Regions from separate parts of the Tatumella citrea genome, predicted to be linked through region 4. Evidence: predicted binding sites of a transcription regulator. Region 4 holds the regulator's gene; each other region holds the start of a gene.
The links. The regulator CRP, encoded in region 4, controls carbon source genes, mostly activating them, when cyclic AMP is high. The targets are predictions, from matches to a motif close to ATGTGANNNNNNTCACAT.
Positions count from the first base shown of each region.

Region 1: cdd (cytidine deaminase) is a predicted target of CRP. The motif match lies at 4,331-4,348, and genes of this name have one in related genera.
Region 2: A7K98_RS04425 (PTS sugar transporter subunit IIB) is a predicted target of CRP. The motif match lies at 2,990-3,007, and genes of this name have one in related genera.
Region 3: A7K98_RS18005 (YjcB family protein) is a predicted target of CRP. The motif match lies at 2,232-2,249, and genes of this name have one in related genera.

Region 1 is NZ_CP015579.1:2,807,790-2,813,704, reverse strand. It holds gene mglC (galactose/methyl galactoside ABC transporter permease MglC) at 1-589, shown strand, start outside; partial or broken gene sanA (outer membrane permeability protein SanA) at 720-1,427, opposite strand; gene A7K98_RS13455 (NAD-dependent malic enzyme) at 1,548-3,245, opposite strand; gene cdd (cytidine deaminase) at 3,395-4,288, opposite strand; gene metG (methionine--tRNA ligase) at 4,500-5,915, opposite strand, start outside.
Region 2 is NZ_CP015579.1:927,285-933,199, reverse strand. It holds gene A7K98_RS04440 (nuclear transport factor 2 family protein) at 1-459, shown strand, start outside; gene A7K98_RS04435 (LysR family transcriptional regulator) at 519-1,454, shown strand; gene A7K98_RS04430 (MFS transporter) at 1,457-2,626, opposite strand; gene A7K98_RS04425 (PTS sugar transporter subunit IIB) at 3,089-3,388, shown strand; gene A7K98_RS04420 (PTS sugar transporter subunit IIC) at 3,402-4,688, shown strand; gene A7K98_RS04415 (PTS lactose/cellobiose transporter subunit IIA) at 4,690-5,028, shown strand; gene A7K98_RS04410 (6-phospho-beta-glucosidase) at 5,025-5,915, shown strand, end outside.
Region 3 is NZ_CP015579.1:3,787,705-3,793,619, reverse strand. It holds gene A7K98_RS18020 (glucose/quinate/shikimate family membrane-bound PQQ-dependent dehydrogenase) at 1-12, shown strand, start outside; gene A7K98_RS18015 (AraC family transcriptional regulator) at 103-897, opposite strand; gene A7K98_RS18010 (sulfite exporter TauE/SafE family protein) at 1,007-1,831, shown strand; gene A7K98_RS18005 (YjcB family protein) at 1,848-2,129, opposite strand; gene soxS (superoxide response transcriptional regulator SoxS) at 2,382-2,792, opposite strand; gene soxR (redox-sensitive transcriptional activator SoxR) at 2,895-3,434, shown strand; gene A7K98_RS17990 (Na+/H+ antiporter) at 3,741-5,390, shown strand; gene A7K98_RS17985 (LysR family transcriptional regulator) at 5,433-5,915, opposite strand, start outside.
Region 4 is NZ_CP015579.1:81,615-87,529, forward strand. It holds gene argD (bifunctional acetylornithine/succinyldiaminopimelate transaminase) at 1-73, shown strand, start outside; gene A7K98_RS00430 (YccS/YhfK family putative transporter) at 75-2,192, opposite strand; gene crp (cAMP-activated global transcriptional regulator CRP) at 2,257-2,889, opposite strand; gene A7K98_RS00440 (OsmC family protein) at 3,190-3,594, shown strand; gene A7K98_RS00445 (phosphoribulokinase) at 3,632-4,501, opposite strand; gene A7K98_RS00450 (YheU family protein) at 4,588-4,809, opposite strand; gene A7K98_RS00455 (hydrolase) at 4,812-5,828, opposite strand; gene A7K98_RS00460 (LysE family translocator) at 5,886-5,915, shown strand, end outside.

The DNA.
Region 1 (5,915 bases), 1.8 Mb from region 4:
CATGATTATCGTCTACGGGATAAACTCTCTCTATTACGATTACGTCGGGGCATCGCCGGTTGCCGGGTTTGAGCATAACTTTTCGCAGTTTGCCCAGGGCTTTATGCGGTTTGGTGATTTTAAGCTCTCTTACATCACCTTCTACGCAGTTGTGGCAATTATTCTGGTATGGATTCTGTGGAATAAAACCCGCTTCGGAAAGAACATTTTTGCCATTGGCGGTAACCCGGAAGCGGCGAGAGTCTCCGGGGTCAATGTGCCGTTAAACCTGATACTGATTTATGCTTTATCCGGGGTATTTTATGCCTTTGGCGGGATGCTGGAAGCAGGGAGGATTGGTAGTGCAACCAACAACCTGGGCTTTATGTATGAACTGGATGCGATTGCCGCCTGTGTGGTGGGCGGAGTCTCCTTTGCCGGCGGAGTTGGTACAGTTGCGGGGGTTGTTACCGGGGTAATTATCTTCACCGTGATCAACTACGGGCTGACATACATCGGGGTTAACCCTTACTGGCAGTATATTATTAAAGGCGCGATCATTATTTTTGCGGTGGCGCTGGATTCTCTGAAGTATTCCCGGAAGAAATAACCGCATCGGCCGGTGTATCAGCCGGATTCTGCTGGTTTTCGGCGGATGGTACCTGACGGGTATCGTCCGCCGTTGTCTTTTCAGCCTCCACAGGCTGGCGGTCTTTATCACCGGCTGTCGCAGATACCGGTTTGCGGCTTAACTCTTCCAACTGCTGAGGTGTGATTGCCGGATAACCGGGACCATTTTCAGGAATCTCAGGCACTGCAGGGATAGGGACCAGTGGGCCCAGGAAACGTGGCTCACTGCGGAAAATATACAAGTCAGCCAGCGCTGCCAGTCGTGCCCCGACTTCACGAATACGGATACCCAGCATATTTTTTGGGGACGGAACTGCATAGCATTGCGCCTGAATTCCCTGGTGCATAGCAATAAACAGTGCCCGCTCGCAGTGAAAACGCTGAGTAATAATAATAAAATCGTTAGTGTCGAAGACTTTACGGGTACGAATGATCGAGTCCAGTGTCCGGAAACCGGCATAGTCCAGTACGATATCGGCCGGGTCGACACCTTCTTTAATCAGGTCTTTTCGCATGGTGCGGGGTTCATTGTAACTTTGCAGCGCATTATCACCGCTTAACAGCAGGTAATTCACTTTACCGCTATTATAGGCATTCAGCGCCCCCTGAATGCGATACAGATAATACTGATTCAGCTCCCCGCCACGGTAATACTTGGATGTTCCGAGTACCACGCCCACTTCACGGTGAGGCAAATCACTAATATTTTCATAAATATAAGGTGCAGTTTTCCAGCTGATCCATCGATCAAGACCTAATGCGGTGATCCCTGCCAACAGGATCAGGCAACAGATAATGGTAAAGATGCGTTTCAGCATGCGACCTTATGACTCATGGTTGATAGTTGAAAGTGACCCAAGGGTACTTGAGCCACTTGCGGCAGGCAAGAATGATGTGTGCCCTGGCGAAACGCAACCGTTATCGCCGGGGCATCGGCATCAGATAGAAGTACGGCGATAATGGCGGTACTGCGGTTTCCAGAAGTTATCTTCTACTGCCTGGGCCAGAATTTCCTCAGAGGTTTCCAGTGCAACACCTGCTGCCTGAGCGGCTTTAGCCACTTCGATAGCAATGTAACGGGATACCTTCTGAATATCTTTAAGCTCTGGTAATACCGGACCTTCTCCTTTGCTGGCCAGTGGTGAGCAATCAGCCAGGGCGCGGCTGGCACTCATCAGCATGGAATCGGTGATCCGGCTGGCTTTAGAGGCAATAACTCCGAGCCCGATGCCCGGGAAAATATAGGCATTATTACACTGGGCGATCGGATAGGTTTTGTCTTTCCAGCTCACCGGAGCGAACGGGCTGCCGGTAGCAACCAGCGCTGCACCTTCGGTCCATGCAATCAAATCTGCCGGTACCGCTTCAACACGGGAAGTCGGGTTAGACAGCGGCATAATGATTGGGCGAGGGCAGTGGCTATGCATTTCGCGGATAATTTCTTCGGTAAAGAGTCCCGGCTGACCAGAAACTCCGATTAATACCGTCGGTTTAGCATTGCGAACGACATCCAGCAGTGAAATCGCGTCATTTTCCACCTGCCAGTCAGCAACATCTTCAGAAGACTGAATAAGGCGGGTCTGGAAAGGCAGCAGATTAGGCAATTTATCGGTCAGTAAACCATAGCGATCGACCATCATCACCCGGCGACGGGCCTCTGCATCACTCAGCCCTTCGGCTTTCATTTCAATAATAATCTGTTCAGCAATCCCGCATCCGGCAGAACCGGCACCCAGGAAAACTACGGTCTGATCAGAAATTTTACCGCCGGCAGCACGGCTGGCTGCGATAAGTGTACCTACAGCTACCGCCGCGGTGCCCTGAATATCATCATTAAAACAGCACAGTTCATCACGGTATTGTTCCAGTAATGGCATTGCGTTTTTCTGAGCAAAATCTTCAAACTGCAGCAGAACATTTGGCCAGCGACGTTTTACTGCCGAGATAAATTCATTAATAAACTCAGCATATTCTTCGCCACCAATTCGCGGATTGCGCCAACCCATATATAACGGGTCGTTAAGCAACTGTTGGTTATTGGTTCCTACATCCAGAGCGACAGGCAGTGTGTATGCCGGGCTGATACCACCACAGGCGGTGTACAGTGATAATTTACCGATAGGGATGCCCATTCCGCCGATTCCCAGATCACCCAGTCCGAGGATCCTTTCACCGTCGGTGACAACAATGACTTTGACGTTCTGTTTGGTCGCATTTTGCAGCATATCTTCGATATGCTCACGGTTGGGATAAGAAATAAATACCCCACGGGCACGACGGTAGATCTCAGAGAAATGTTCACAAGCGGTGCCTACCGTTGGGGTGTAAATGATGGGCATCACTTCTTCGAGGTGGTCATCCAGCAGACGGTAAAACAGGGTTTCGTTAGTGTCCTGAATATTTCGCAGATAAACGTGCTTATCGTTGTTGTTCTTGAATTCCTGAAACTGGTGCCAGGCTCGTTCTGCCTGTTCCTCAATGGTTTCCACGGTTTCCGGCAGCAGACCATTAAGATTAAATTCGTTGCGTTCTTCCCGTGTAAAGGCACTGCCTTTGTTAAGTAACGGAAATTCCAGAAGAATAGGACCCGCATATGGGATGTATAACGGGCGTTTGCTCTCGTAATCGAGTTCCATGTCGTGCATGCTCCTCAGAATAGACCCCGGTGACCGCACAGGTACACCGAAGATGTCAGTGTCAGACAAAAATATAGCGTTAAGCGCCGAATGATAAGTAGAAAAGATCAATAAATTGTTAATGATGCCGCAAAATTGTACAGCAATGCTCAGAACTCTGGCTCCAGGGTGACAACCTGTAGCTGATGACAACCCAATGCCTCCAGCGTGGCACGGGTCGCACTGTGCTGGCTAAGTTTTGCTGCGGATGTTTCGGCCAGTACGGCCTGACGAATTGACTGGCAGTCGCCTCCTCGCAGATTCATTAAAATCAATGCAGATTGCAGCGGTGGTAACGACGGGTTATAGGCGGCATTTTCGGCATAACGTCCCGCGTACACCGTACCATCATCACTTAACAGAGCAACGCCACTGTAAGCGCCGGAATAGGGTGCGTAGCTGGCGGCCGCTGCCTGAATTGCAGCATTGGTCAGTGGCTCATCATGGCTGACAAAAGATTGAGTGTGTTCATCCATCAGCACCTGACTAATTTGCAAATCGGCCGGGCCGAAAGCTTCCGGCAGATATTCGGCCAGAGTTCGTGGTGGCTGGCCGGGCAGGCAGACCTGCAGTAACCCGCCACTGTTCAGTTCATTCATAAATTGCCGGCAATGTCCGCACGGAGTGTAATTGACGGTAATTGCCGCCAGTTTTTTCTCGCCGGACAGCCATGCATGAGTTACCGCACTTTGTTCTGCATGAACGGTTTGTTGTAAAGGGGCACCGGTAAACTCCATATTGGCACCGAAGTACCAGTGGCCACTTGTTCCACGGGCGATGGCTCCGACATTAAAGTTGGATAACGGCGTCAGAGCACAGCTGGCGGCCAGAGGCAGCAGTGCCAGGGCCAGTGCGTTTTCATCTAAACCCGTTCGGGTCACCAGCCGGGAGATAGTTTGCGGATCAAGGATGGCCTTAAATTGTGGACTGTCGATCAGCGGCAATAATTCCTGCCGGATGGTGGCATCAAGATTCGCAAAAGCGGAGCTGTAACGTGGGTGCATACCATGCCTCATTGAGGGAACCAAAGGTCGGTAGTTTTTTATATGTGATCTCTGTCAAATGTACAATGTAACCGCCAGTTTTGATTGCAACTATGCGGGACCTGTCGCAAAGTTGTCCGCAGGACAGCCTGGCGTGTGGTGACAGAAAAAACACGGAGGAAAAAAAAGCCGGCAGAGACCGGCTTTTAATTAACAGACCAGGAGACTTCGGTTAGCGTACCGGCATTCCGGGCTGAGCGCCGCTGTCTGCAGAGAGGATAAACAGGTCTTTGCCGCCATTACCGGCTGACAGCACCATCCCTTCGGAAACACCAAAGCGCATTTTACGCGGTGCCAGATTTGCCACGATAATGGTCAGGCGACCCACCAATACTGACGGGTCTGGATAGGCTGCACGGATCCCTGAGAAAATCTGCCGTTTCTCACCACCTACGTCCAGCATCAGACGCAACAGTTTATCGGAGCCGTCAACCAGTTCAGCCTGCTCAATCAGCGCGACGCGCATATCGACTTTGGCAAAATCATCAATGCTGATAACGCCTTCTTCCTGAACTTCGGCCTTTTTAGCTGGCTTTTCGGCCGCGGCAGATGCTTTTTTCTCTGCTTTAGCAGGGGCAGGAGTCTGTGCGGCGTCTTCTTTAGAAGCATCCACCAGTGCCGCGACTTTCGTCATCTCGATGCGCTGGTAGAGTGCTTTAAACGGCGCAACAGTATGACCGAGCAGTGGCTGTGCCACGCTGTCCCAGGTCAGTTCACTGTTCAGGAAGGCTTCGGTACGCTGAGCCAGCTCCGGTAATACCGGTTTCAGCCAGGTCATCAGAATCCGGAACAGGTGAATACCCATTGAGCAGATGGCCTGCAGGTCAGCATCACGACCTTCCTGTTTAGCAACGACCCACGGAGCCTGCTCATCGACATAACGGTTTGCCAGGTCTGCCAGTGCCATAATTTCACGGATAGCACGGCTGAATTCACGGCTTGCCCAGGCATCGCCAATTTTTTCACTGGCATCGACAAAGGTCTGATACAGCGCAGGGTCAGCCAGATGATCGGACAGTTTTCCGTCAAAGCGTTTGGTAATAAAACCGGCATTACGTGATGCCAGATTAACGACTTTATTGACGATATCTGCGTTAACCCGTTGGACAAAATCTTCCAGATTGAGATCAATATCATCAATACGTGAAGAGAGTTTAGCAGCGTAGTAGTAACGCAGGCTGTCTGCATCCAGGTGCTGTAACCAGGTACTGGCTTTAATAAACGTGCCCCGGGATTTCGACATTTTCGCGCCGTTTACCGTCACGTAGCCATGGACAAACAGATTGTCTGGTTTACGGTACTGGCTGCCTTCCAGCATTGCCGGCCAGAACAGGCTATGGAAATAGACAATGTCTTTACCGATAAAATGATACAGCTCAGTAGTAGAGTCTTTTTTCCAGTATTCATCAAAATCGATATCGCCACGTTTATCGCACAGGTTCTTAAACGAGCCCATATACCCGATAGGCGCATCCAGCCAGACATAAAAGTATTTGCCCGGAGCATCAGGAATTTCGAAGCCAAAATAGGGTGCATCGCGGGAAATATCCCACTGTTGCAGACCGGAATCGAACCATTCCTGCATCTT
Region 2 (5,915 bases), 850 kb from region 4:
CTGTTCTGTTCAGCAGGAGCCCTGGCGGCAGCCAGTCAGCCTTTCCCGCCGCCATCGGCGCATAGTCCGGCACGGAATCTGCAACAGGAAAACAGTAATCTGCAACTGGTTTACCAGTTCTATCAGGATTTCTTTAATCAGCATAATTTACAGGCTGCAGACCGCGATTTGGCACCTGAATATAAGCAACATAACCCGCACGTACCTGACGGACGAGCACCGTTTGTCAGTTATTTCGCCGGGTATTTTAAAGCAAACCCGCAGGCCCATTCCGATATCACTCAGTATGGCACCTACGGCGACCGGGTTTTTCTGCGGGTTCATTCAGTAAAAAATCCTGATGACCGTGGCCGCGCTATCGTCGATATCTTTCGGGTGGAACACGGAAAAATTGTAGAACACTGGGATTCGGTCCAGGAAGTGCCACCAACCTCAGCCAACAATAACACCATGTTCTGAGTAACCACTCCTCCCTGCTCTGCCCCGGGTTTACGGGGCATTTTCGGTAATACAGAGTTATGCAAAAAATACACTGGCGTCAGATTGAGATCTTCCACGCCATTATGACCCGTGGCAGCCTGACTCAGGCAGCAGAGTTCCTCCATACCTCTCAGCCGACACTCAGCCGCGAACTGGCCCGGTTTGAGCAACAACTGTCCGTCAGCCTGTTTAGCCGTGTGCGTGGACGACTGCAACCAACAGTACAAGGGTTGCGGCTTTTCGAGGAAGTCGAACGCAGCTGGTATGGAATGGAAAGGATACGTGAAGTTGCCGAAGGATTGCGTGACTTTCATCAGGCCGAGTTATCGGTAGCCTGTCTGCCTGCCTTTTCCCAGTCACTGTTACCAGCACTTTGCCAACCGTTTCTGGAACTCTATCCGACAGTCAGCATGAATATTATCCCTCGTGAATCGCCGTTGCTGGAGGAGTGGCTTTCTGCGCAGCGTTATGACCTGGGAATGACTGAGACTCACAGTGTGCCCGCCGGGACTGAGTTACTGCCATTGCTTACCGTTGATGAAGTGTGCGTATTGCCGGAACATCATCCGCTGGCCTCACAGGATCAGCTGACCCCTGCTGATTTTTCCGGATTGCCTTTTATCAGCCTGTCCAAAGACGATAGTTACCGACAGTTGCTGGATAATCTGTTCCGTGAACAGGAAGTCAGCCGGATGCTGCGCATGGAAACGCACAGTGCGGCATCAGTATGTGCAATGGTTAAAGCGGGGATTGGTGTATCAATTATTAATCCGCTGACGGCACTTGATTATGCCGGTCGTGGAGTGGTTATGCGGCGTTTCAGTATCAGCGTGCCTTTTACTGTCAGTCTGATCCGGCCATTACACCGGCCAGCTTCCGCGCTGACCGGCGCATTTATTCGTCATCTGCAACAACAGGCCGGACAATTTGTCCGGCAGATTGAACAGCAGTTACAGCCTTCCAACACCCTCTGACATCACTGCTGGCGCAGTTCACGCGCCGGTGCATGTGACCCGCCACGGAAGGTTAACAACGCCACCAGTAAACCGACCACAGCCAGTACCGCTGCAGCGACCGGCACCGAAGTCAGTCCCAGGCCACGGCTAATCACCAGCCCGCCCAGCCATGCGCCGATAGCATTCCCCAGATTAAATGCTGAAATATTCAGTGTAGATACCAGATGCGGGGCATCTTTACCGTGACGTACTACATTGATTTGCAGCGCCGGAACGGTCGAGAATGTCGCCATTGACCAGATAAACAGGGTAATTTCGGCCAGCCACATTTCGCTGCTGGTCCAGCGGAACAACAGCGAAAATACGGCAATCAGAGTAAAGCTTAATAGCAGACTAAAAGAGACTTTCCAGTCCGCCAGTCGCCCACCCATGATGTTGCCGAGCGTCAGACCCGCGCCCATCAGGAACAGTGTCCAGCTAACACCTTTATCACTGATACCGGTCACCTGTAGCAGCAGCGGTGCGATATAGCTGAATAGCGCAAACATTGCTGCGGCAAAGAAAACTGTCATCAGCAGTGATAGCCAGAGTTTACCGTTAGCCAGTGCACTGATTTCACTCATCAGGTCGACCGGTTTTTCTTCCCGGTTGACCGGCAGGCTCAGCGCCAGACCAATAAACGCCAGAATCCCGATACCGCCCACGGCCCAGAAGGTGGCTCGCCAGCCGTACAACTGACCAAACCAGGTCCCGAGTGGCACGCCCAATACGTTCGCCAGCGTCAGTCCGGTAAACATCAGTGCCACAGCCGAGGCCTGACGGTTAGGCGCCACCAGGCTGGCAGCGACTACAGAACCGATGCCAAAAAATGCACCATGACATAGTGCCGTCACTACCCTGGCCAGCATCAGCAGATTGTAATCCGGTGCCAAAGCACACATCAGATTACCGAGAATAAAGATCAGCATCAGCAACAATAAGGTACGTTTACGCGGCAGACGTGCCGTCACCAACGCCATAATCGGAGCACCAATCGCCACCCCCAGTGCATAGCCACTAATCAGCCAGCCGGCAGACGGGATAGAGACATGCAGGTTCCCCGCCACATCGGGGAGTAATCCCATAATCACAAACTCAGTGGTTCCGATAGCAAACGCACTCAGTGCCAGTGCCAGTAGAGCTACGGGCATAAAGACTCCTGTTATAATTTATTAGAAACTACGACACCCGGCGACAGGCGCAGGTCCCCACCGGGTCAGACTGAATGATTGAATGAAACAACACAGCACACATATCAGTAAAGCACAGCTTAGCCAGTGATCAAACTACCGTTACTGCAATTCATTATTGCATTAGCCGCAAAAGTCGCTGACGAGTATTTAACTACAGAATAATTCCTGAACAGCTTATGAAAATGAAATATTTTACTATTCCGGTCAACAACTGAATTTCTTTATTTTATCCACAAATACAATTAAAGACCCAAGTAATAAAATCCACTAATAACTTTCTAAAAAATAAAAAACCACTGAAATAACCCTCTGTTTTCCCCCGTGTGATTTACCGCACACTATAAATTAAATATAACCTGTATAAACCCGATAGCACATTATTATCATTCAGGATGAATGGATCGCACTCAGGGAAGAACTATGAAAAATATACTGCTTTGTTGTGCCGCAGGAATGTCCACCAGCATGCTGGTCAGCCGCATGCAGAAATATGCCGCAGACCAGTCGATTGACGTTGAAATCAATGCCATAAGTATCAATGAATTAGACTCCCACCTTACCAATACAGACTGTTGCCTGCTGGGACCGCAGGTTAAATATAAACTGGCCGAAGTGCAGCAAAAACTGGCGCCACTGAATATTCCGGTGGCAGTAATCGATATCCGTGACTATGGCATGATGCGCGGCGATAAAGTACTGGAATCGGCGCTGGCGATGTAATTACGGAGGGGATATGGATATTAACCGCATGTTTTCCGCACTGGAACGGGTCATGTTACCTGTTGCCGCCAAAATATCATCTCAGCGGCATATTATGGCTATCCGGGACGGATTTATCTCAGTAATGCCATTTATGATTATCGGTTCTTTTATACTGATATTTGCCTACCCGCCGTTCTCAGAAGGTAATCAGTTTTTTATTGCCAAAGGCTGGTTATATATTGCTGCCGAATACAAACAGCAACTACTCACCCCGTATAATATGACAATGGGGATTATGTCGGTGTATATCTGCCCGGCAATCGGTTACTGCCTGGCGCGACACTACCGGCTGGAGGGGCTGAACACGGCATTGTTGTCACTGGTAGCCTTTTTACTGATCTGCTGCCCGTTAAACAACGGAATGATAGAGAGCAGCTATCTGGGCGGTTCCGGGATCTTCACCGCCATCATTGTCGCGATAGGCGTCTGTGAACTGTCACGCGCCTTACAGCAGAGAAATATCGGTATCCGCTTACCGGAACAGGTACCGGATAACATCCGTAAATCCTTTAATCAGTTAATTCCATTGTCACTGGTGCTGCTACTGCTATTCCCGGTCAGCCTGGCCGTACAGTCATTCAGCGGTATGCTGATTCCGCAGGCGATTATGGCACTGTTCAGCCCGCTGTTATCCGCCTCAGATTCATTACCGGCGGTGATCATTGCGGTGATTATTTGCCATGTACTGTGGTTTGCAGGAATTCATGGCGCAACGATTGTCAGCGGCTTTTTACAGGCATTCTGGCTGACTAATCTGGGTATTAACCAGAGCAGGCTGGCCAGTGGCCTGGCGGCAGAACATATTTTTGTCGAACCTTTCTGGGCCTTCTTTATTACCCTGGGCGGCTCCGGGGCCACGCTCGGACTGGTACTGCTCTACCTGCGCAGTAAATCTGCCCACCTGCGCTCTATCGGAAAAATATCGCTGGTGCCCTCGCTGTTTAACATTAATGAACCGGTGATATTTGGGACTCCGATAGTGATGAACACCCTGTTTTTTATCCCGTTTATCCTGACCCCGGCGGTTAACGCGGTCCTCGCCTGGTTTGCCATTAAATATGGTCTGGTGGCGCATATTGTCTCTCTGGCGCCGTGGACCTCTCCCGGCCCGATTGGTGCGGCCTGGGCGGCTGGCTGGGATATCAATGCCGCCCTGCTGGTACTGGTACTGGTGTGCAGCTCTGCACTGATCTACTACCCGTTCTGCAAACTGTATGAACGGAGTTTGCTGGCCGAAGAACAGACCCCCGGAGCCTGAGATGGATATTAATGAAGAAATGATGATCAACCTGATTTTGTGCGCCGGCGAGTCCAAATCCTACGCCATGGAGGCAATACAGGCAGCGCGTATCAGCCAGTGGGAAACGGCGGCCGATTGTCTGCAGAAGTCCACGCTGTCAGCCCGACAATGTCACAACAGCCAGACGCAACTGATTGGTCTGGATGAAGGTTGCGGCAAAATCCCGGTCAGCCTGATTATGGTTCATGCTCAGGATCACATTATGAATGCCATGCTGTGCCGGGAGATGGCGGAAGAGATTGTCGCGCTGTATCAGAAATTCAATTCACTCACCTCACTGAGAAAGGAAGCCGAATGAAAATAGTGACTATCGGGGGCGGTTCCAGCTATACCCCGGAGCTGATAGAAGGATTTATTCTCCGCAAAGATAAATTACCGATCAAAGAGATCTGGCTGGTAGATATTGAGGAAGGCAAAGAGAAGTTGCAAATTGTCGGCGATATGGCAAGACGAATGATTGAATCTGCCGGGCTACCGTGGCAGGTTCGTCTGACGCTGGACCGTAAAGCCGCCCTGAAAGATGCCGATTTTGTCACCACGCAGTTTCGCGTGGGCTTACTGGAAGCCCGGCTGAAAGACGAATGCATTCCTTTAGCTCATGGCTATCTCGGTCAGGAAACCAACGGGGCAGGCGGTATTATGAAAGCCCTGCGTACCATTCCGGTGATCCTCGACATTATCAAAGATATGCGCCAGCAATGCCCGAATGCCTGGCTGGTTAACTTCACTAACCCGGCAGGGATGGTTACCGAAGCGGCTATTCGTTACGGGCACTGGGAGAAAACGATTGGCCTGTGTAATGTGCCGTTCAGCCATATTGAACAGGCAAAAACAGTGCTGGACCAGCCGGAACAGGCACTGTTCTTTAAATTTGCCGGGCTGAATCACTTTCACTGGCACCGCGTATGGGACCGCCAGGGAACTGAGCACACCGCCGTGCTGCTGGAGGCGATTTATGCGGACCAACAGCAAAATGAAGGCCTGACCAATATTCATCAGATTCCGTTTAATGTTGAGCAGGTTCGCCACCTCGGACTCCTGCCTTGTGGCTACCACCGCTACTATTACCTGGAACAGCAGATGCTGGGCCATGCGGTTGAAGATTTTGAAAATTACGCCACCCGCGCCGAAGTGGTTAAAGCCACCGAGAACCGGTTATTTGAAATGTATAAAAACCCGGACCTG
Region 3 (5,915 bases), 780 kb from region 4:
AAATTACCTTAACAGGTGAGTTCCGGAGGCTGTTATCAGCTTTCGGATTATCCCGGGGTAATCATCATCCCCGCCGGTAGTCAGCTACCGGCGGGGATTTTTTTATCTGTCGGGCAGGGAATTCACCTGTGATGGCGTAGTAGTAAACATGCCGGGAGTTTGCCCGGTCGCCTGACGGAACATGGCCGAGAAGGCGCTGATATTCTGATAGCCAAGAGTCAGTGCTGTGGCAGTAACTGACTCACCCCGGCTTAGTGCCAGGAAACTGTAATTAAGGCAGGCACGCTGTCTCCAAAGACCGAATGACAACCCGGTTTGCTGTCGAAAAAAGCGGCTGAATGTGCGCGGACTTTTATGTAACACGGCTGCCCACTGCTCCGGACGCTGGCGTATATCGGGGTGCCGGTTAAATGCACTGCACAGTGCTTTCAGGGTCGGATCGTAGGGAAGCGGGGTAAACAGCGGGTTAATCCCGGCCAGCGCCAACTCCTGCATGATTAACAGTATCACCAAATCATTCCGGCTCCCGGCCGGATAATCCAGAGGAATGTCTGCAGAAGTGAGCAATAGCTGGTGCAGCAACGAGCTGACATTCAGCACCTCACATTGGGTTGCAGGGCGTGGTGCTGCGGCCGGCTCAATATACAGGCTGCGGGTACTGGCCCCGAGCATTCTCACCGCATGAGTCTTACCTGCAGGTATCCAGACCCCATTGCCAGGCAACACCATCCATTGGCCTTCTTCACTGTTAACTTCCATCAGACCGCTGATGCTGTAGAGAAATTGCGCTCTGCGATGCTGGTGCGGAGCCAGCCAGGTATCGGGGGGATAGTCGGTCGCCAGAGCCAGTACTGTGCGTGGAATATGATCGACGTTGTTAATCGGTGTGTTACGCATGACCTGTCTCAGATGGCCCGAATTCGTTAATGATTGTCCTGAACCCGTAATTAAGTCATTCCCTGAAGTTTGTATACTCTGACCCACAGTAGCGGACAGGTAAATATTTATGATGGTTTTTTTAGCGATTGCCGGAGTTATTTCAGGGATCACCACGGTGCTATTTGGATTTGGTGGCGGGTTTATTACCGTGCCGCTGTTGGTATCGGTACTGGCGGCACAGCATTTACCCACTGATGCCGGGGGAGGAGAGGTGATGCAAATCGCGGTGGCAACTTCTGCTGCAGTGATGCTGTTCTCATCCCTGGTGGCCAGTCTGCGTCAGAGACAGTTACTCAGGCAACTGGCCGGGGTATTAAAACCTTTGTGGCTGATGATTGCGGTAGGTGGCGTTGTCGGAGCTGTGGCGGCACAGTTCAGCAGCGGGCAGTGGATTCGTGCGGGATTTGTGGTCTATCTGCTACTAACATTGCTGGATTGCCTGTTTCGGCCTGGTTTTTTACGCACGGCGCCTGCCGGAGAAGCAGGGATTCAGCCACTGAAACATTCTGCGCTGGCAGGGGGGCTGATCGGTGTAATTGCTGCGTTTCTCGGTGTTGGCGGTAGTGTGATGACGGTTCCGCTGATGCGGCGACGGGGAGCGACCATGGTACAGGCCGCAGCGTTAGCAAATCCACTCACCCTGCCGATGGCGCTGACTGCCACCCTGACCTATGCAATCACATCGCTGTATTACTCAGCACCTTCGATGCCAGGATTTGTGGGCTATATCGATGTGCAGGCCGCTATTATCCTGATGGCTGCCAGCTTTGTCGGAATGTGGCTGGCTGGTCATATGGCCTCGCAGGTACCGGATCAGTTACACGCACGGCTCTATCCGTGGCTGCTTAGCCCGGTACTGGTGGCAATGATATGTCTTCCTGTCGGCCACTAAGACCGTATGGCACTGATTAGTAGGTTGGCCAGCTTGACGGTGTCATTTCCATCACATTAATAAACGCTTCCTGAGCACTGCTGACAAACAAATGCCATTGCTGCATGCTCAGTGTGATGCCCATCAGACCAGTGACAAACCAGCATGACATAACGACACCAATGCTGCTGCAAACAAAGCTAAAGAAATAGTGACTGTTCTGCCGGCATTTAATTTTCACTGTGCTGGCGAGAAACATTACGATAGCACTGAGCAACCCCCAGCGCATGATGAGAAAACCTGCAGTTAATGTGCCCATTTTTTCTACCCGTGACAGATGCTTATAACAATTTTTCGAGTGACATAAACTCCGTCATCCGGGAAAACTGCAGCGGGAGCTGTACCTGGCGGGGACGGAATTTTGTGATGCAGGTCACATTATAGGCTTTTTTGTAAGAAAATCGAACGAAAAATACACGCTGTGTAAGTTTTTGTGGCAACAGGGCAACAGGCAGGCGGGAAATTATCTGAACATGCAGGGTGCCGCCGGTGAGGGCGGCAACATGACGACTTACATCATCCCCGATACGGACGCCGGGCGAGCTGAAGATAACCGGGACTCGCGGTTAATACTCTCAGCCGGGCTGAGTTCGCGGCAGCGCATCGCCTGACGATAAGCGGTAGGGGTTTGATCAAACTGACGGCGAAACACCCGTGAAAAGGTTTGCTGTGATTCATAGCCATACTGCAGAGCAATATCAAACACCGGGCGGCGGGTTTTGCAAAGTGCATCTGCGGCCATTTCCAGCCGGCGTTCGCGAATATAATCACCCAGCGTCTGCTGTGTCACTGCCCGGAACATACGTTGCAGATGCCATTTCGAATATCCTGATTTAGCAGCGACTTCATCGATCGATAAATGTTTCCCAAGGTTCTGATTGATCCACTGGGTTAACGAATGAATGATTTCTTCTTGCATCATAGTTCTGTCCTGTACGGCGAATATTATCACCGGGAGTGGTTCGGGATTTTTGCGTCGGAGTGGAGTATAATTCCTCAAGTTAACTTGAGGTAAAGGCCGAAAATGAAAAAAGAGAGAAACTATCCAAAACCGGTCCTGACACCCGGCGAAGTTGCCCGCCGAAGTGGGGTCGCAGTCTCTGCCCTGCATTTTTATGAAAGCAAAGGGCTCATTTCCAGTACCCGCAACAGTGGAAATCAGCGGCGGTACAGCCGTGATGTACTGCGTCGGGTGGCAATTATTAAAGTGGCACAGCGTATTGGTATTCCTCTGGCGTCGGTCAGCGAAAATCTGGCGCAACTGCCGCCGAATAAGCGGATGTCTGCCGGTGAATGGGAGGCTTTAACCCTGCACTGGCGTGAAGAACTGGATAAAAGAATCGCTACCCTGACTCATTTACGGGATGATTTGAACGGATGTATTGGTTGTGGCTGCCTTTCAATGCGCGATTGTCCGTTACGAAATCCGGGGGATCAGCTGGCGGCCAGTGGGCAGGGCGCCGTATTACTGGAACGAGGCCCTGCGGGGGAAACACTTGCCATCACCGATACCGATGATTTGACTCCTTCGGTGAGAAAGCGTCGCTCCCCATCCTCAGAATAATGAGCGCCGGGTTTTCCGGAAACAATCTGGCAGCTTGCACTGAGTGATTTATCAGGGGGCTGACTGAAATCCGTCGATGGGTGGGTTGCTGTTGCCGGGCAACCGGGCTTCTGTCCGGGCCGGATTGCGGTGGTTACGGTGAGCGCCGGGCACAGGCAGAAACCTGGAGAAATCCGTAAAGGACCGGTTTGGCCGCATTTTCGCACACCAGGATGCATTTAACTCCCTTATTTTGTTTTACACTATTACTGTATCTGATTTGTTCCTGGTTCATAAAACGCCTGTGGAAGAGGCTTAAAGGAAAGCATGGAAATCTTTTTTACCATTTTGATCATGACATTAGTGGTATCCCTGTCTGGAGTTGCAGGCCGGTTACTCCCGTTTCATATTCCCCTGCCACTGGTGCAGATTATCTCCGGGGCGATACTGGCATGGCCTTCAATCGGACTGCATGTCGATTTTGATCCGGAGCTATTCCTGGTCCTGTTTATTCCGCCATTGCTGTTCGCTGATGGCTGGAAAACTCCGACCAGTGAGTTTTTGCATCATGGGCGTGAAATTATCGGGCTGGCACTGGTGCTGGTACTGATTACAGTCGTGGGTATTGGTTATCTTATTTACTGGGCAGTACCTGGTATTCCGTTGATTCCGGCGTTTGCCCTGGCTGCCGTTCTGTCGCCAACCGATGCCGTCGCCTTATCCGGGATTGTCGGGGAAGGGCGAATTCCTAAAAAAATCATGTCGATAGTTCAGGGTGAAGCCCTGATGAATGATGCATCCGGCCTGGTGTCGCTGAAGTTTGCGGTGGCAGTTGCCATGGGTACCATGGTGTTTAGCTGGTCCGGAGCCACCCTCGAATTTTTAAAAGTAGCTATAGGCGGATTAGCCGCCGGGGTAATTATTTGCTGGTTGTACGGTAAATCTCTGCGTTTGCTAAGCCGCTGGAGCGGTGATGACCCTGCAACCCAGACGGTATTATTGCTGTTGTTACCTTTTGCTTCTTATATTATCGCTGAACATTTCGGTTTTTCCGGCATCCTGGCCGCGGTGGCCGCAGGGATGACCATTACCCGTTCCGGAATTATTCGTCAGGCTCCGCTGGCGATGCGTCTGAGAGCAAACAGCGTCTGGCAGATGCTGGAATTCGTGTTTAACGGCATGGTGTTTTTAATGTTGGGGCTTCAACTGCCCAGCATTCTCGAAACATCGATTCAGCAGGCTAATGCCGATGCCAACGTTAATATCTGGACATTGTTTGCCGATGTAGGCCTGGTGTATGTCGCTTTGCTGGTGGTACGTTTTGGCTGGTTGTTTATCATGCAACGGCTGAGTGTCCGGTTACTGAAGAAAAACCCAATGGAGTTCAGCAACTATTCGTTCCGTGAGTTGCTGATTGCTACTTTCGCCGGAGTTCGTGGAGCGGTGACCCTCGCCGGTGTGCTGTCAGTTCCTTTATATCTGGCAAATGGCGATGCCTTTCCCGCGCGTTATGAACTGGTGTTCCTTGCCACCGGAGTCATCATGTTCTCGCTGATCGTGGGCGTGATTATTCTGCCGATACTGTTACGTGGCATTCCGGGTATGGATAAGAGTGAGAATGCCCGTGAACTGAGGACTGCCCGTGCGGTAATGGCGAAGGTCGCTATCGACAGTTTGTATAAAATGGAAGAGCGCCTGGGGAAAGATAGCGAAGAAAATATCGATCCTGATGTCCTGAAAGAGGTCAGCTCCCGGGTGACCGGAAATCTGCGACGCAGAATTGACGGCAAAGAAGATGTAGAGCGGGCGATGTTTGCCGAAAACCTTGAACGGCGTTTCCGTCTGGCGGCCCTGCGCGCTGAACGGGCAGAGGTTTATCATATGCGTGCGACTCAACAAATCAGCAATGAGTCGATGCAGAAGCTTCTGCGCGATCTCGACCTGTTGGAAGCATTGCTGATCGAAAAAGAAGAGTGATCACTGTTGGAGTCACCTGGCAGCACAGGTGACTTCGGCCGTTTAAATAGACAGTACCGGAGAGTCTCCGGGCCAGAATTTCCGGCAGCAATCGATCCATGCCCTGGTGCTGCTGGAAATGTAATTCCCTTCACGCCAGACTAATCCCAACGTCCACGTTAGCTCTGATTCCAGCGGGATCCACAGTAACGAAGTGGGGTCCAGTCTCTGGCAAATCGGTTCCGGCAGAATTGCCACCCCCATATCCGCCTGTACCATGGCGGCCAGAAAATCCCACTGTCCGCTGCGAATAGCAATCGTCGGCGACAACCCCAGACGCTGAAAAGTTTTATGTAACTGGCGGTTCAGCGAAAACTCTTCGTTAAATACCAGTAGCGGGTAACGGGCGACATCCTGCAGCGTCAGGCTTTTCCGCTGTAACCACTCTTCGGTGCGAGGGACCAGCACACATAACGGATGTTCCATGAGCGGCAACACCTGCAACGGGAATTCACTCTCGGCGGGCAGCGCGGTCATGGCTATATC
Region 4 (5,915 bases):
TGTCATCCCTGAACAGGATATTCGTGAAGGTATGGCTCGTCTGGCAAAAGCAGCAGAGAAGCTGTTTGCCTAAGCTAATCTTTGGTGGCGGCCTTTGGGCTGCCATCACTGTTATGTTTATGGTCCGTTTTTTTAATCGTTAGCCACTGACCGTGACGGGGACGTTGGCGCCAGACAATTGACGAAATAGTCCTCATTACCTTCAGATGACTTAAAATCTGATCCAATTGCCTTTCCATAATAGTCACCGGACCTAAGGGTATTTTGTCCGGAGCATCCATGACAAAATTACTGTGATCTTCATCATTCTGGTAGCGTAACCGTTGCTGGCATTGTTGCAGAGCTATTTCACAGGATTCCAGATAGCGTTGTGCCAGGTCAGGAGTCAACATAGTGTGTTCACGGGCGAGTGTAGTCAGTACATTGATATGCTCAACGATAAACTGGCTATGGGTCACCCACAGACGCATTTCACTCAGATATTCGTTATCGAAACCTGGTTCCTGCATCGCCTGATTCAGAGAGTTAAACAGCGCATTATGTCGTTGGTTAGCTTTGATCCTGATATTTTCCAGCACATCGGCAGTCTGTTCTGGTCCAAGCAGAATCTGTAAGGCCTTCTGATAAGTCTCAAGGACATCCTGAGCATTTTTACGTAATAAAGCACTTTGCCATTGGGGCCAAAGCCATAGCATGCCGGCAAAAGCTATCAGACAGCCCAGCAGTGTATCCAGCAAACGCGGAACCAGGAAATTGACCCCATTCAACGATAATAGCTGCAGGCTGTATACTGCTGTTACGGTAAAGCCAATGGTTGCCCATCCGTAATACTGGCGGGAGAACAGATAGCTGAAAAGTGTAATGACCAGCATCGTTATCAGGATAACGGGTTCCGGAGTGGATAGCTTCAGTGATAAAGCCGCAATAATAAGCCCGGCAAATGTGCCAAGAGCACGGTGCTGAATCCGTACCCGGGTTGCGGTATAGCCATTCTGACTAACCAGTATTATGGTCATGAGCACCCAGTAGGGTTTTGGCATATTCAGCGACAGGGCCAACATGCTGGCTGCCATCAGCATGACCGAGAAACGCCCCGCAGTGCGCAAAGCCGTGGATTTTAACGACAAATAGCTGCGTAAAGCTGACAGGAAAGGCAAGCGGCGTTGAGTATCTGCCATAATATCGCGACGATACAGCGGCATACCCGACTGCAGCACTTTGGCGATTTTACTGAAGTGATAATGGTAAAATTGTCCGACAGGATTGTCAGGGAACTGCCGGGCGATATTTTGTAGCTCATCCAGGGAGTCTTTCATCGAAAACTTGCCAGGTATCTGGTGATACAGAATGTTGTCGGCAGTTTTTCTTAACTGCTCAGCCACCAGATCGGCATTGCGCTTAATCACTTCCGCTGACTGGCTTTTTTCTACCAGCTCTCTGACATCTTCGCTCTGGCTGAGAGTGACGGAAATATGCTCCTGCAGGTCTTCGGCCATCATAAATGTCCGGATCAGATAGCGTTCGCGACTGTTTTTTTCTGCCGACAGCATATGAATTTGCTGATAACCAGTATTTATCAGATCGACGACTTTTTGCTGATAATTCAGCAGTGCGGGTAGCGATTTGTCGTAATCATTGCTGCTTAGCAGTGCATATTTCGCTTCACAATAGTTGGCCAGGGCCCGGTACAACAGGCTAAGCGTTTCGCGCAGAGGCTGATCTTTTGACAGTCTGAACCAATACCAGTTAAACAGGCCGTACCATAATGTTCCGCCGCCATACAGCAATGGCGGGCCCCATACCGGCATTCTTCCGGCCAGGCTAAGCGTAAAAGTCATGGCGATCAATGCACCCGGCAACAGACGGCCATGTAACGGGCTGATTTCGCCACAGACTCCAATCAGCAGGGGTAAAATCCCGACAATAAATGGCAGCGGCACATTATGTTGCAGTAACCATTGCAACAGGTAGCTGCTGAAGGCAAACAGAGAGCCGCCGATAATGATGCGCTTAAAAAAATGACGGTGTGGGGTATCCAGCCCGGAAAGATTACAGCATGCGGGAACCAGCGAGAAAAGCAGCCCTTTTTGCAGATCGCCAGCCAACCAGCCAATTGCAACAGGGAGGCAGAGGACCAGCGTTTGGCGCAGTGCGTAATTAACTTCCGGATGATAAATAATTCTGCGCCACATCAGATACAACCGCAGGTAGACAATAAAACGGAACACGGCAGGGACCTGCCGTGCATATCACAAATTAACGGGTACCGTAGACGACGATTGTTTTCCCATGTGCTGAGATAAGATTCTGGTCTTCCAGCATCTTAAGAATTCGTCCTACTGTCTCGCGGGAACAGCCAACAATCTGGCCAATTTCCTGACGGGTAATTTTAATCTGCATTCCATCCGGGTGAGTCATTGCATCCGGCTGGCGTGCCAGGTTAAGCAGTGTCTGAGCGATACGTCCAGTCACATCAAGGAAGGCAAGGTTGCCCACTTTCTCAGAAGTGACCTGCAGGCGCCGGGCCATCTGAGATGACAAGCGCATCAGAATCTCGGGATTCACCTGGATAAGCTGGCGAAATTTCTTATATGAAATTTCAGCAACCTCACATGCCACTTTGGCACGAACCCAGGCGCTACGTTCCTGACCTTCCTCAAATAATCCCAACTCTCCAATAAAATCACCCTGATTCAGATAAGAGAGGATCATCTCCTTTCCTTCTTCATCTTTAATCAGAACTGCGACGGAACCCTTAACAATATAGTAGAGGGTTTCCGCTTTCTCACCCTGATGGATAAGTGTGCTTTTGGAGGGGTATTTGTGAATATGACAATGGGACAGGAACCATTCTAATGTAGGGTCTGTTTGTGGTTTACCAAGAACCATTCTCTTCTATCCTCTGTTGTAATCGTGCCGGAAACACAGGGGGTAAGCTCCTGTGGGGCGCTGAAATCATAGGGCATTTTCGGCTGGCATTTACGATAATCAGTCAGGCTCCGTTCTGATGATCCTGCTCGTTTAGCCATAGTTGTCATCGGGTAAAAAAACTCTACCCCTTTGTTTGTAGCATACCCTGACGAAACTGTCTCCTGTTGTCTTGTCTGACTTTTGTCATTTGGGGCCGATTGCTGTTTATACTCTGAAGGAGTAATCTGGCGGAAATTTTAGCAATTGAGAGTGAGCATAATGCAGGCACGTGTGAAATGGGTCGAAGGGCTAAACTTTATCGGGGAGTCTGCGTCCGGGCACCAGGTTCTGATGGACGGTAACTCAGGCGATAAAGCCCCAAGTCCGATGGAAATGGTTCTGATGGCGACCGGAAGTTGCAGCGCTATTGACGTAGTCTCTATCCTGCAAAAAGGCCGCCATGAGGTGACTGATTGTGAGGTGAAACTGACTTCGGAACGTCGCGAAGAAGCACCCCGCTTATTTACTCATATTAATCTGCATTTTGTTGTCAGCGGTCATAATCTTTCAGATAACGTCGTTGAACGGGCAGTCACGCTGTCTGCAGAAAAGTATTGTTCCGTTTCATTAATGCTGGGTAAAGGCGTGAATATTACCCATAGCTTTGAAGTGATTAATCGCTGACAAGGCGGTCACGGATGCCTCTTGGGGATCCGTGGCCTTAGTTGAAACTGCGTTCTTCCATCAGTCGTTTTACCAGGGGCGTCATAATCAGCTCCATCGCCAGCCCCATTTTCCCGCCAGGCACCACTAATGTATTGATATGTGAAATAAACGACCCCTGAATCATGGCCAGTAAATAGGGATAGTTAATTTCTTCCAGACCACGGAAATGAATCACGACAAAACTTTCATCGAGTGACGGGATAGTTTTGGCGGCAAAAGGATTCGAAGTATCGACCGTCGGAACGCGTTGGAAATTAATGTGAGTGCGTGAGAACTGCGGAGTGATGTAATTAATATAATCATCCATTGAACGCACCACAGAATCCATGACTGCTTCTCTGGAATGACTGCGTTCACGCATATCCCTGACCAGCTTCTGAATCCACTCCAGGTTGACGATAGGTACCACACCCACCATCAGATCCACTTTATCGGCAACGTTATGCTGATCAGTAACAATCCCGCCGTGCAAACCTTCATAGAACAACACATCCGTGTTATCCGCCAGTGGCTGCCAGGGCGTAAATGTTCCGGGAACCTGCTTCCAGGGCACAGCTTCATCATAGGTATGCAGATATTTTCGTGAACGGCCGGTACCCTGCAGCCCGTATTCGGTAAAGGTTTGCTCCAGCAACGAGAAGTCGTTTGCTTCAGGCCCGAAATAACTGATATGTCGTCCCAAATCGCGGGCTTTACGGATAGCAACATCCATTTCCGGCCGGCTGTAGCGGTGAAAACTATCACCTTCCAGTTCAGCGGCATGGATGTTTAGTTGCTGGAATATTTTACGAAAGGCAAGGCTGGTCGTTGTCGTTCCGGCCCCACTGGATCCGGTCACAGCGATAATTGGGTGTCTGGCTGACATGAAAATTTGCTCCCTGAACCAATAAGGCTGACAGCATTGTTAGCATGTATAGCGGCGTGTGTCATCTGTCAGGGGTATGGAAGTTGTTACTCAGCTCTGAAATCACGGGCAGGCATCAGAGTGACAGATTCATGTAATTCTGACCAGACGACGACAATTTGTCCTGCACTGAGTTGCTGGCGGATATCCGCCGTCTTTTCATCAAGAGTTCGCTCATACTCGCCATAATCTGTGCCCTCTCTGAGTACAAAAGACTCTATCAGGTTATCCAGCGTTTCAGGGGCGATTTGTTGCCAGGGAATGATCACGGTTATTTATCCAGCCAGGTAGAAAGCCATTGCGGAATGCGCTGTTCCAGCCACATCACCGGACGAGTCAGAGAGCCTCCGACAAATCCAACATGCCCGCCATAACGAGATAACTGATAGGTGATGCTCGGTGATAAATGTTCAGGATTCGGTATCACGTCAGGCACCATGAAAGGATCATCCTCTGCATGAATGATGAGCATCGGTTTTTCAACACCAGATAATAATGGCATGCCACTTGCGCGGCGATAGTAGTCGGTTGCATCAATAAAACCATGGTTTTTTGACGTAATTTCATCATCAAATTCGCGTAACCGGTGAATTTTATTCAGTCTTTCGGCAGTGATATCCAGCAACCCGGGATAGGCTTTAAGTTTCCGGCGAACGTTCTTCTTCATTTGTGTCAGCAGGTAAAACTGATAAAAGCGTGAAAATCCCTGTTCAAGCTTTGAACTGCAAGGTTCCAGCATCAACGGAGCGGAGACAATGACACCAGCGTCCAGCAGGCAGTCACGCCCCTGGGAACCCATCATGCAGGCCAACATATTACCGCCCAGAGAAAAGCCGGTTGCTGCGGTCGGAACATTTCCCATGGTCTGTTTCATCCAGCGCAAGAAATAGCTGGCATCAGCAAAATCTCCGGAATGGTAGTTCTGTTTTCGACGATTGGATTCACCGCTGCAGCCACGGAAATGCATTACCACCCCGAGCCAGCCGCGCTTCTGAAATGCTGACAGTAAACCGTGGGCATATGGGCTGTTAACGCTGCCCTCAAGTCCGTGAAAAATAACAGCCCGCGATTTATGCAGAGCATGTTGCGGATTTTCGCTCCAGGCAAGATCGACAAAATCACCATCAGGTAATTCCAGCCGCTGCCAGTAAGGTTTTATCCGCACAATACGCCGCAGGATCCTTGGCAGGAGAGTCTGAACATGAGGGTTTTTCAACTGAGGAATAGGTGTGAATTCCTCCGCTGCGTTACGACAAATTTTCATACTGTCGGGTCTTGTCTGATCCATAACTCACTGTATAGTTTCAAAGGTTAATTTAATCCTGAGACAGGAATGGTGTCACGCATGGAAATGGGATTATTTCTCTCGTTACTT